DNA from 3 places in the Paenibacillus sp. SJS-P3 genome. Region 1 is predicted to be linked to each of the others. Evidence: predicted binding sites of a transcription regulator. Region 1 holds the regulator's gene; each other region holds the start of a gene.

Region 1 (3,278 bases):
TGTCGGTGCCGAGCGATACGGTGACGCCGGCCCGGAGCAGATCCGGAACGCGGGCGACGCCGCTGGCAAGCTTGAGGTTGCTGGCAGGGTTATGCGACACGGCCGCGCCTCTGGCGGCAAGCAGCTCGATCTCCGCATCGGTGAGATGGACGGCATGGGCGACAAATGCAGGACGAGAGAAGAAGCCGAGCTTGTCCAGATGCTCGACAGGCCGCAGGCCGTACTCGCGGACGTTCTGCTCCACTTCGGCTGCCGTCTCCGACATATGCGTGTGCATCGGAAGATCGAGATCATGCGCGGCCTGAACGAATTTTTCGATGAACGCGGGCGGACAAGTGTACGGAGCATGCGGGCTCATCATGGTCATGATGCGGCCATCCGCCTGGCCGTTCCAATCCTTGGCGAACCGGACCGCTTCATCCAGCTTCTGGAGCTGCACGTCTTCCGGGCACAGCCCGATGGCTCCGCGCATCAGAACTCCTCTCATGCCGGACTGCTCGACGACTTTGGCGACTTCATCCATCCGGTCGTACATGTCGACGAACGTCGTCGTACCCGACTTGAGCATTTCCAGCACGGCCAGCGAGGTTCCCCACCGGACGTCCTCGTCCCGGAACTTCGCTTCCATCGGCCACATGTAATCCTGCAGCCATGTCTGCAGCGCCTCGTCGTCGGAATAACCGCGAAGCAGCGACATCGCCGCATGGCCGTGCGTGTTGATCAGCCCCGGCATGAACGCGAGGCGGCTGCCGTCTATCTTGACTCCGATCCCGTCGGCATCGGCCGGGCGTTCTTCCCCTATGTAGGCGATCAGCCCGTCCTCGACGACCATATGTCCCTTCAGTACGGGACTTCTTTCGTCCATTGTGACGAAGGTCCCGTTTTCAATCCACCATTTGCTCATGTTCGGTTCCTTCCTTATCCATGTAATAGGCGAGGCTCAGCAGCTGGGTCGTAAAATCGGCATAATGGATCCGGACCTTCTCCGGAGCCTTGAGCACGACCGGGGCAAAATTGAGGATCCCCTTGACGCCGGCCGCGATGAACCGGTCCGCGACGTTCTGAGCCTCCGCTGCCGGCACCGTAATGATGCCGATCTGAATATCCTGTTCCTGCACGGCCTGCTGCAGCCGCTCGATCGGCTGCACCTCGAGCGAGTTGATCCGGGTGCCGATCTTGGCCGGATTGGCATCGAACACCGCGGTGATTTTCATATTGTCCTTCAAATAAGTGCTGTAGTTGCATAAGGCATGCCCCAGATTGCCGGCCCCTACGAGCGCGACAAGCATCACTTGATCCAGCTTGAGGATGCCTCTGATCTTCTCGATCAGGTAGTTGACGTCATACCCGACGCCCTTGCGTCCGAATTCCCCGAAATAGGCCAGGTCCTTGCGGATCTGAGCCGGATTGAGCTCGAGCTTGAGGCCCAGCTCCTGCGAGCTGACGGTCTGCACGTCGCGCACATGAAGCTCGCCCAGCACTTGCAAATAAACGGGGAGCCGGCGGACGACCGCCTCCGATATCGCTTTTCCCTGCTTGCTCATTGCCGGACCGCCTCCTTGGAGTCTTCGGACAGCCATTCCCTCATTCTCGGAACGAACTGATCAGCATGCATATGTTCAATTTTAGGTCCAGGCAGCGAATAAAGGAAGTGTTTTCCATAAAACGTCTCGATGACTCTCGTATCGTAAATAAGGACGATCCCTTTGTCCCGGGAAGTTCGAATCAGCCGTCCGAACCCTTGCTTGAATCGGATGACCGCCTGCGGCACGGACAGCTTCATGAACGGATTCTGTCCGGATTCCTGAAGCATCTCCGCCTTCGCTTCTTGAAGCGGATGGTTCGGCGGCTGGAACGGCAGGCGGACGATGGCCAGGCAGATGAGCGCGTCGCCGGGAATGTCGACCCCTTCCCAGAAGCTGCTCGTTCCGAGCAGCACGGATTCGGGCTGCTGCCGGAAGCGGCGGGTAAGCTTGCTGCGGTTGCTGCTGTCGAGCCCTTGCCCAAGCACTTGAATGCCGGAGCCCTGGAGGGCTTCCTTCAGCGGATCGTATACCTGCTTCAGCATCCGGTAGCTTGTGAATAGAACGAGCATCCGCCCGCCGGTTTCCCGGGCCGCTTCCGACAAGGAGGCGACTAGGGCGCTGAGGTAGGCCGGATCGGCCGCGGCTCCCTTGACCGCCGGGAAGTTCCGCGGAATCATGACGAGCGCCTGGGAGCGGTAATGGAACGGCGAGGGCAGAAGCACGGTGCGCGAGCGGCGCTCGTCCGCCATATTCAGTCCCAGCTGCTCGGCGGCGTATTGGAACGACTTCTGCACGCTCAGCGTAGCGGACGTGATGACGACGCTCTTCTTGCTGTCGAAGAAATATTCCCGGATCTGCCCGCTGACATCCGCCGGAACCGTGTTGAGCTGGATGCTCTTCGTCCGCGCGGAAGGATTGGACTCGATCCAGTACACCATCTCCGGCTTGTCCGCCCGCACGAACACGCGCAGCTCGTCCCGGATGCGTCCGGCATCCTTGACCGCTCCGGCCAAATCCGTCAGCATGCCTTGCAGCCCCGTATCGTCCAGCTTGTCCTTCATGTCCGAGAGCATCTTGTCGAGAACCTTGATCGTCCGGTTCATTTCCTTGAAGTAGATGCCTTCCTCGTTCTGGATCGGCTCCCACTGGCTCGGCAGGCTGCCCGGCTTGAGGCGAAGGACGCTCTGCCCCGTCTCGGTCTGGCCTCCTCCGGAAGAGGCGGATGCCAGCGACTGGAGCTGCTCGAATACCGTCTCCCAGCTGTCCTTGAGCGAGCCGAAGCGCGGGATGATCTCGTCCAGCTGCTCCGTCCATTTGGGCACTTCGTCTTCGCTCTCCCCCTGAATGTGGGAACGGAGCTGCGGCAGCAGGCCGCTGCGCGAATCCTTGGCAAGCCGGTTCGCCAGGTTCAAGAACGAGTAGAAGCTCAGCTGCTGTCCCAGATGCTTGCCGGCCACTTCCTCCACCTGATGCCCCTCGTCGATGACGAGATACTCATAAGACGGAAGAAGGCGGTGATCGGCTCTAATATCGGTAAATAAAAGCGAATGGTTCGTAATGACGACGTCGGCGAGATTCGCTTCCTGCTTGGCCCGGTGATAGAAGCAGCGCTTGAACCACGGGCAGGCCCGGTTCAAGCAGGAATCGGCGTCGCTCGATACGGTATTCCAGAATTCCCCTCCGCGATTGCCGAAGTTGATCTCTTCCTGGTCTCCCGTCTCCGTCTCGCCCAGCCAGACGATCATCTGGGAC
Region 2 (3,278 bases), 2.1 Mb from region 1:
GGGCAGCATCGTCAAGGCGATGATGATCTCCGGCGCTTTCGCCGGTCTCGGCGGCGCCTTCGAGATTCTCGGCGTGTTCAAGTCCATGGCGGTCATGAACGCGCAGCCAGGCTACGGATTCGACGGCATCGCCGTTTCCCTGCTCGGCGGCAACAACCCGTTCGGCATCGTGTTCGGCGCGATTCTGTTCGGCTTCCTCAGCTACGGCTCGCAAGGCATGAACTTCGAGCTTGAGGTTCCGAACGAAATCATCCGGATCGTCATCGGCTCGGTCATCTTCTTCGTAGCCAGCCACGGCATCGTCAAATGGTTCCTCAAGCCGTTCTTCAAAAAACGGCGGGAAGAAAAGAAGGGGGCGGCGTAAATGGATCTTTTGGCTCAGCTGATCAACACGACGCTGGTCTTCTCGACCGCCCTGATTCTGGCCGCGCTCGGCGGCATCTTCTCGGAACGCTCCGGCGTCGTCAACATCGGCCTTGAAGGCCTCATGATCGTCGGCGCGTTCAGCGCTGCCGTGTTCACGTATTTCTCCAGCGAATGGGGCTTCGGCGGCGGCTCGCCATGGTTCGGCCTCCTCATGGCGGTCGTCTGCGGCGTCATCTTCTCCCTGCTGCATGCGGTGGCTTCCATCACGCTGAAGGCCAACCAGGTCATTATCGGGGTCGTCATCAATATCCTTGCTCTGGGCGCGACCATCTATCTGGTCAAGAGCCTGTTCGACGGCCAGGGCCAGTCGGAGAACCTGACCGGCATCGCCTTCACCAAATGGAACATTCCGGGCCTGTCCGATATCCCGTTCATCGGCGAAGCGCTGTTCAAGGCCTACCCGACCACGTACATCTGCTACGTGCTCGTGTTCCTGAGCTGGTTCGTCCTGTACCGGACCCGCTTCGGCCTGCGCCTGCGCGCCGTCGGCGAGCATCCGGGCGCGGCGGACACCGTCGGCATCAGCGTCACAAAGTACCGCTACATCGGCGTCATGCTGAGCGGCGCGTTCGCCGGTCTCGGCGGCGCGGCGATCTCGCTGACGACGACGTACGATTTCTCGCACACGACGATCAGCGGCCAGGGCTTCATCGCGATCGCGGCGATCATCTTCGGGCGCTGGCATCCGATCGGCGCGGCAGGGGCGGCCTTGTTCTTCGGCTTTGCCCAGGCTCTGCGGTTCCAAGCCCAGCTGTTCGAATGGTCCAAGGCCATTCCGAACGAGTTCCTGTACATGCTGCCTTACGTGCTCACGCTTCTGCTGCTCGCGTTCGCGGCGGGCAAGAACCGTGCTCCGGCGGCGGCGGGAGAGCCTTACGATCCCGGCAAGCGTTAATATCGACTCACAGCCTCTTGCATTCATATGCAAGAGGCTTTTTTTACAACCTCGAAAACGGAGAGAACAAGAAAGAAAGGAGGACTGCCATGTTGGCCATGCGTCAAAAAAAGGATTCCAGCCACAGAAGCGATGGAGCTCTCTGCCCCCATTTTCACCGAAGGGACCTATAAGCTCCAGACAGCCGGTCATCCTTGAAAATCGCGGCTCCGCAAGCAAAATTCCTTGGTTGACAGCCTCGGAGCAGGGGTGTAAATTAGGTGGTACTGAATCGTCACATCTTATCAACATTGTGAATCATTTCACGAGTTAAAAGGGGCATCCGGCATGGAATGTCCGGATGGTTGAGCATACTATAACGGGTCCGCGCCTGCGTCGACGCAAGGCAGTGACGGACTTTGAAGGAGATGGATCGACGTGGAAGCTTTGGCTCTGGAGCGCAAGGCGGAACAGAACCGGGAACTGCGCGAGAGGCTGCTGCAGCTGAAGAAAGAACGCAACGCCATCATTCTCGCCCACTATTATCAGAGGGATGAAATTCAAGAGGTTGCCGATTTCCGGGGCGATTCGTTCCTGCTGGCGCAAAAGGCGGCAGAAACCGACGCGGATACGATCGTATTCTGCGGCGTCCACTTCATGGGCGAGAGCGCCAAGATTCTGGCTCCGGGCAAGACCGTCATCATTCCCGACGAGCGGGCCGGCTGCCCGATGGCCGACATGGTCAATGTCGAGGGCCTGCGCAAGCTGAAGGCGCAGCATCCCAATGCGAAGGTCGTCACCTATATCAACTCTTCGGCCGAGATCAAGGCGGAGACGGATATTTGCTGCACGTCGGCCAACGCCGTGAAGGTCGTCAACTCGGTCGACAGCGACGAGATCATCTGGGTGCCGGACAAGAACCTGGGCCATTATGTCCAGCAGAAGACCGACAAGAAGATGATCATCTGGGAAGGCTACTGCAATACCCATGACATGCTGACCGTCAAGGACGTCGAGGAAATGAAGGCCAAATACCCGAACGCGGAATTTGTCGTCCATCCCGAATGCCGTCCGGAAGTCGTCGAGCTCGGCGATTTTGTCGGAAGCACGACGGCCATCATCAAATATTGCAAGGAATCGCCCAATAAGGAATTCATCGTCGGAACCGAGGACGGCACCGGCTACCAGCTTCGTCTGGACAGCCCGGACAAGACGTTCCATTTCGCGACCAAATACCTGGTATGCCCCAACATGAAGGTCAACAACCTCAAGAAGCTTGTGCGCTGCCTGGAAAATATGTCTCCGCAAATCTATGTGCCGGATGCCGTTGCCGAGAAGGCGCGTCTGTCCCTGGAGCGCATGCTGCTGGTGAAGTAGCATGCGCTACTCCCATGTCCGGAGGAGCTTGCACCTATGATACCTAGATATTTAGTCGATCTGAATCTCGACGAGCTGCCTGTCGTGGAGAAGGATGTCATCGTCATCGGGGCCGGCATTGCCGGTCTTTTTACCGCTATACGGGCCAGCGAACGCAATTCGGTCCTGATGATCACCAAGAAATCGCTCATGGACAGCAACACGCGCTACGCGCAGGGGGGCATTGCCGCCGTCATCTCCGACGAGGATTCTCCCGACTTCCATCTGGAGGATACGCTCGTGGCCGGCGCCGGCCTATGCGATCGCGACGCTGTGGAGGTGCTGGTGCATGAAGGGCCCAAGGGCGTGCGCAGCCTGATCGGCATGGGCACCCAATTCGATCTGGAGAACGGGGAGTTCGCCCTGACGAAGGAGGGCGCGCACAGCCAGCGGCGCATCCTGCACGCCAACGGCGACGCGACCGGCTTCGAGATCGTCCGCGCCTTGTCGGAGAAGGCGATGTCCGCCGAGAGGATCGAAGTATGGGACGACCACTTCGCCATCGACCTCATCACGCGGGACAATGAATGCTGCGGCGCCCTTGTGCAGAAGCCGGACGGCA
Region 3 (3,278 bases), 2.4 Mb from region 1:
AAGACCGGGGAGAACGAGTCCAGCTGATGGCCGTTGAAGTAAGCATAGATGTTGGCGCCGATGAGCTCGCCCATCTGCCAAGCCAGCTGAGCCGTAGGAGGGAACGGACGTCCTTCCGGACCCATGACGACAGCGCTGTCTCCGGCGATGAATACATCCGGATGCGAGGTGGACTGCAGGCCTTCCGTAACCGTGGCGCGGCCGCGGTTGACTTCGATGCCGGAGTTGGCCACGACTGCCGTGCCTTGCACGCCGCCCGTCCAGATGACCGTGCTCGATTCGATCGTGCTGCCGTCCTTCAAGGAAACGGTCGTGCCTTTCATTTCCGTGATCGGCAGGCCGGTTTTGAACACGACGCCGCGCTTCTCGAGGGAAGTCGTCGCACGCTCGACCAGCTCGGCCGGGAAGCCAGGCAGGATCGTAGGAGCTGCCTCGACGCAGTACAGGGATACTTCGTCATAGCTGATGCCGTGTTTTTTCACGAGGCCGGGCAGCATGTCGGCGAATTCGCCCACAAGCTCGATGCCCGTCAGGCCGCCGCCGCCGACGACGAACGTCAGGTCGGCTTTGTTGCCGGACTGCTTGTACTTCGCCACGGAAGCTTCGACATGGGCTTTCAGCTTGTTCGCGTCTGCAACGGATTTCAGCGTGAAGCTGTGCTCCTGCAGGCCTGGAATGCCGAAGAATGCCGTCTCGCTGCCCAGTGCGACAACAAGCGCATCGTAGGAAAGAGTCGTGCCGGTAGACAGCTTCACTTGCTTCTCGTCCGGCTTGATTTCTGCGACTTCGCCGATTTTCAGGTCGATGTCTTTGCCGCGCAGCAGCTTGTCCAGCGGAAGCGCCACATTGCCTTCGGACAGGTTGCCGACGGCAAGACGGTGCAGCTCGGTGATGATTTGGTGCGCGTTGATCCGGTTGACAACGGTAATCTGGGCTTCCTGCGGCGTAAAGTGCGTGCGTGCCGTCGTAGCGGCCAGCAGGCCGCCGTAGCCGCCGCCCAGGATAAGAATATGCTTCGCCATGTTCATCCTCCGTTCACGTTCTATGCAGCCTCCCCGCGGGGAGTGCGCGGGTTAGTTTTGGTTCTTCTGCTTTTCGCCGAGATTGTCCAGGAATGCCTGCGTGAAGCGCAGCGTGCGCTGGACGTTCGGGTCCTTAAGCATGCGCAGCAGGCCGAAGAGGCCTACGCTGGAAGACTCGTGGCTGACTTGGTCGCCGGCTTCGATAGCCGCTTGAGCGACGGTCTTGGTCTTGTCGACGATCGGCTTCACCATCTCGCCGAGACCGCCTCCGAAGTCGTTGATGAGCACTTTGTCCGTCGCGAGCGACTTGGCTACATCGTAGGATTTGGTCATGAGCGTGACGATTTCGGCCAGCTTCGGAAGATTATCCACAAGTACCGTAAGGGACTCCTGAACTTCCGGCTTCATGAGCTGGTCGAGGATATCGCGCTGCTGTACCGCCGCGGATGGCTCTTGAGTCGCCACCGCTTGAGTTGGTTGGTTTTCGGACATGGAATTACTTCCTCCTTTGCTCTGGAAATGCGGTTCCGTCCCTCGGTTGTCCGCGATTCCTTGCGTCCGCTGCTGTCAACTTCCGCAGGGTCGCGGCCGAGGGCGGGGACGTTGTCATCATGCGCACAGCGAATGGGAGCAGCCTCGTTGCGGAATAATACGATCTCAGGCAAGTCTGAGTTTGTACCAAAATTCACATATCAGTCCAAGCCATGAAAAATGTTATTGCGCAAAAAAACGGCCGCTTCCAGCCTGGGCACCGAGAAAACGTCGAGTGAGTCAAAGACTACCTTATCGTTGTCGGCCAGGCGGTCGGCACGGAACTTCTACCGATAGTTTACAACTTAACGGCTGCAACTGCAAAAGAAAATTACGGGTACACTCTTATTATGGCGCAATATTGCCTACTCATGTCTGAATTACCAACAAGGGCCGGTCGTTGTGCCTGATCAATCCGCGGAGCACGGCCGGATTGGATGGAATCTGCGGATTTCAGTCCATAAGGAAATCATTCCTATGGGCAAAAAAATCCCCGGGACCGCTCCGCTGATGGGAGCTGCCCCGGGGACCTGCTTACATCCAGCTGTCGATATCGTCGTCGTCGATATCGTCTTCCGCCGCCGCGGCTTGCTCGGCGCCGGGCTCCTCCTCGGCCGGGCTCGGCTCCGGCTGCGGTGCTTCGCCGACGGCCGCCGGCTCCTCCGCCTCCGATGCCGGCTCTTCCGCCTCCGTTGCCGGAAGCTCTCCGGCAACGGGCGCTTCGGCTTCGGCCGCCGCTGCGCTCTCGCGTCGACCTGCGCCGGCTTCCTCGGCTGCCGCCGGAACAACCGCCAGCGCGGCCGCCGTGCCGATGCCCGCTCCGCTTCCGGCGACCAAGGTTCCCCTCTCGGCCGGAATGAGCAGCTGCAGATTCCGCACGCCATGCTCGCGGATCTCGTTTTCAACCAGATAACGGATCGAATCCATCAGATTGGACTGGCCGTTGATCCATTCCATCACATCGGGGGATTCGTTCTTTTTCGTTTTCAGGCTGATATTCTCTCCGGGCTGCTTGATCTTCTTCACCCGGCTTCACCCCCTGTACCCTTCTCGCCTATGCCGGCTGCTTAGGACCTTTCGACTTGAGCGCTTCGAAGATCTTGCCGCGCACGAAGGCGTCCAATCCCTCGGCATTCATCGTGACGGCATGCTCGGCCGGTATGTACAGAAGCTTGATCTCGCGCTCCTCGCACAGCTCCTCAAGCATCGGCTGCAGAATCGGCTTCATCAGGACGCTGCCGCCGCCGTACACGCAGATGACGTCGATCTCGTTGCGTGCCTTGGTCAGCTGCTTGCGGATGTTCTGCACGATGTGGCGGGCTTGTCCTTCCAGCGGACGGCGCAGCGTCTGGATGGCCCGGCTATGGTACTTGTGCGCCGGGTTTTTGATGACGTCGCTGAAGAACTGGCGCGGGCTGTCCGGCAGATGCACGAGGCGGTTGAAGTCGTCCAGCGCTTCCTCGATCGCATAGCCGGCGCCATGATGGCTGCCGTGCACGAATTGGCGCAGGAACTTGTTGCCCTCGGTAATCGGATATTCCGTCGATCCGTCGCCGATATCCGTATGGAGGACTCGCTTGTCCTTGAAATAAGCCCCCGTGAACTTCTCTCCGAGCTCGTACCGGTCCACGAATTCCTGGAAGATATCGCCGGAGCGCCAGTTGCCTTCGCGGTCCTTCTGCAGGGCGAACACGACCGGCGTCGCTTCCGGAATCGCCTTGACGT

What was found. Region 1 encodes Rex, which represses fermentation and respiration genes when NADH is low (regulators of the CRP and FNR family bind a similar motif). Its sites were predicted from a motif close to TTGTGAAATATTTCACAA; they were not measured.
Region 2: the regulator Rex is predicted to act here: its motif matches at 1,612-1,629, upstream of nadA (quinolinate synthase NadA).
Region 3: the regulator Rex is predicted to act here: its motif matches at 1,696-1,713, upstream of AC06G8_RS21475 (DUF1641 domain-containing protein).

Annotation. Positions count from the first base shown of each region.
Region 1 covers NZ_CM160043.1:2,165,493-2,168,770, reverse strand. Annotated here, with positions in the region: gene AC06G8_RS09980 (amidohydrolase) at 1-904, opposite strand, end outside; gene AC06G8_RS09975 (redox-sensing transcriptional repressor Rex) at 885-1,544, opposite strand; gene dinG (ATP-dependent DNA helicase DinG) at 1,541-3,278, opposite strand, start outside.
Region 2 covers NZ_CM160043.1:93,746-97,023, forward strand. Annotated here, with positions in the region: gene AC06G8_RS00425 (ABC transporter permease) at 1-364, shown strand, start outside; gene AC06G8_RS00430 (ABC transporter permease) at 365-1,321, shown strand; gene nadA (quinolinate synthase NadA) at 1,739-2,677, shown strand; gene nadB (L-aspartate oxidase) at 2,714-3,278, shown strand, end outside.
Region 3 covers NZ_CM160043.1:4,700,418-4,703,695, forward strand. Annotated here, with positions in the region: gene AC06G8_RS21470 (NAD(P)/FAD-dependent oxidoreductase) at 1-1,022, opposite strand, end outside; gene AC06G8_RS21475 (DUF1641 domain-containing protein) at 1,074-1,514, opposite strand; gene AC06G8_RS21480 (hypothetical protein) at 2,088-2,579, opposite strand; gene AC06G8_RS21485 (ParM/StbA family protein) at 2,608-3,278, opposite strand, start outside.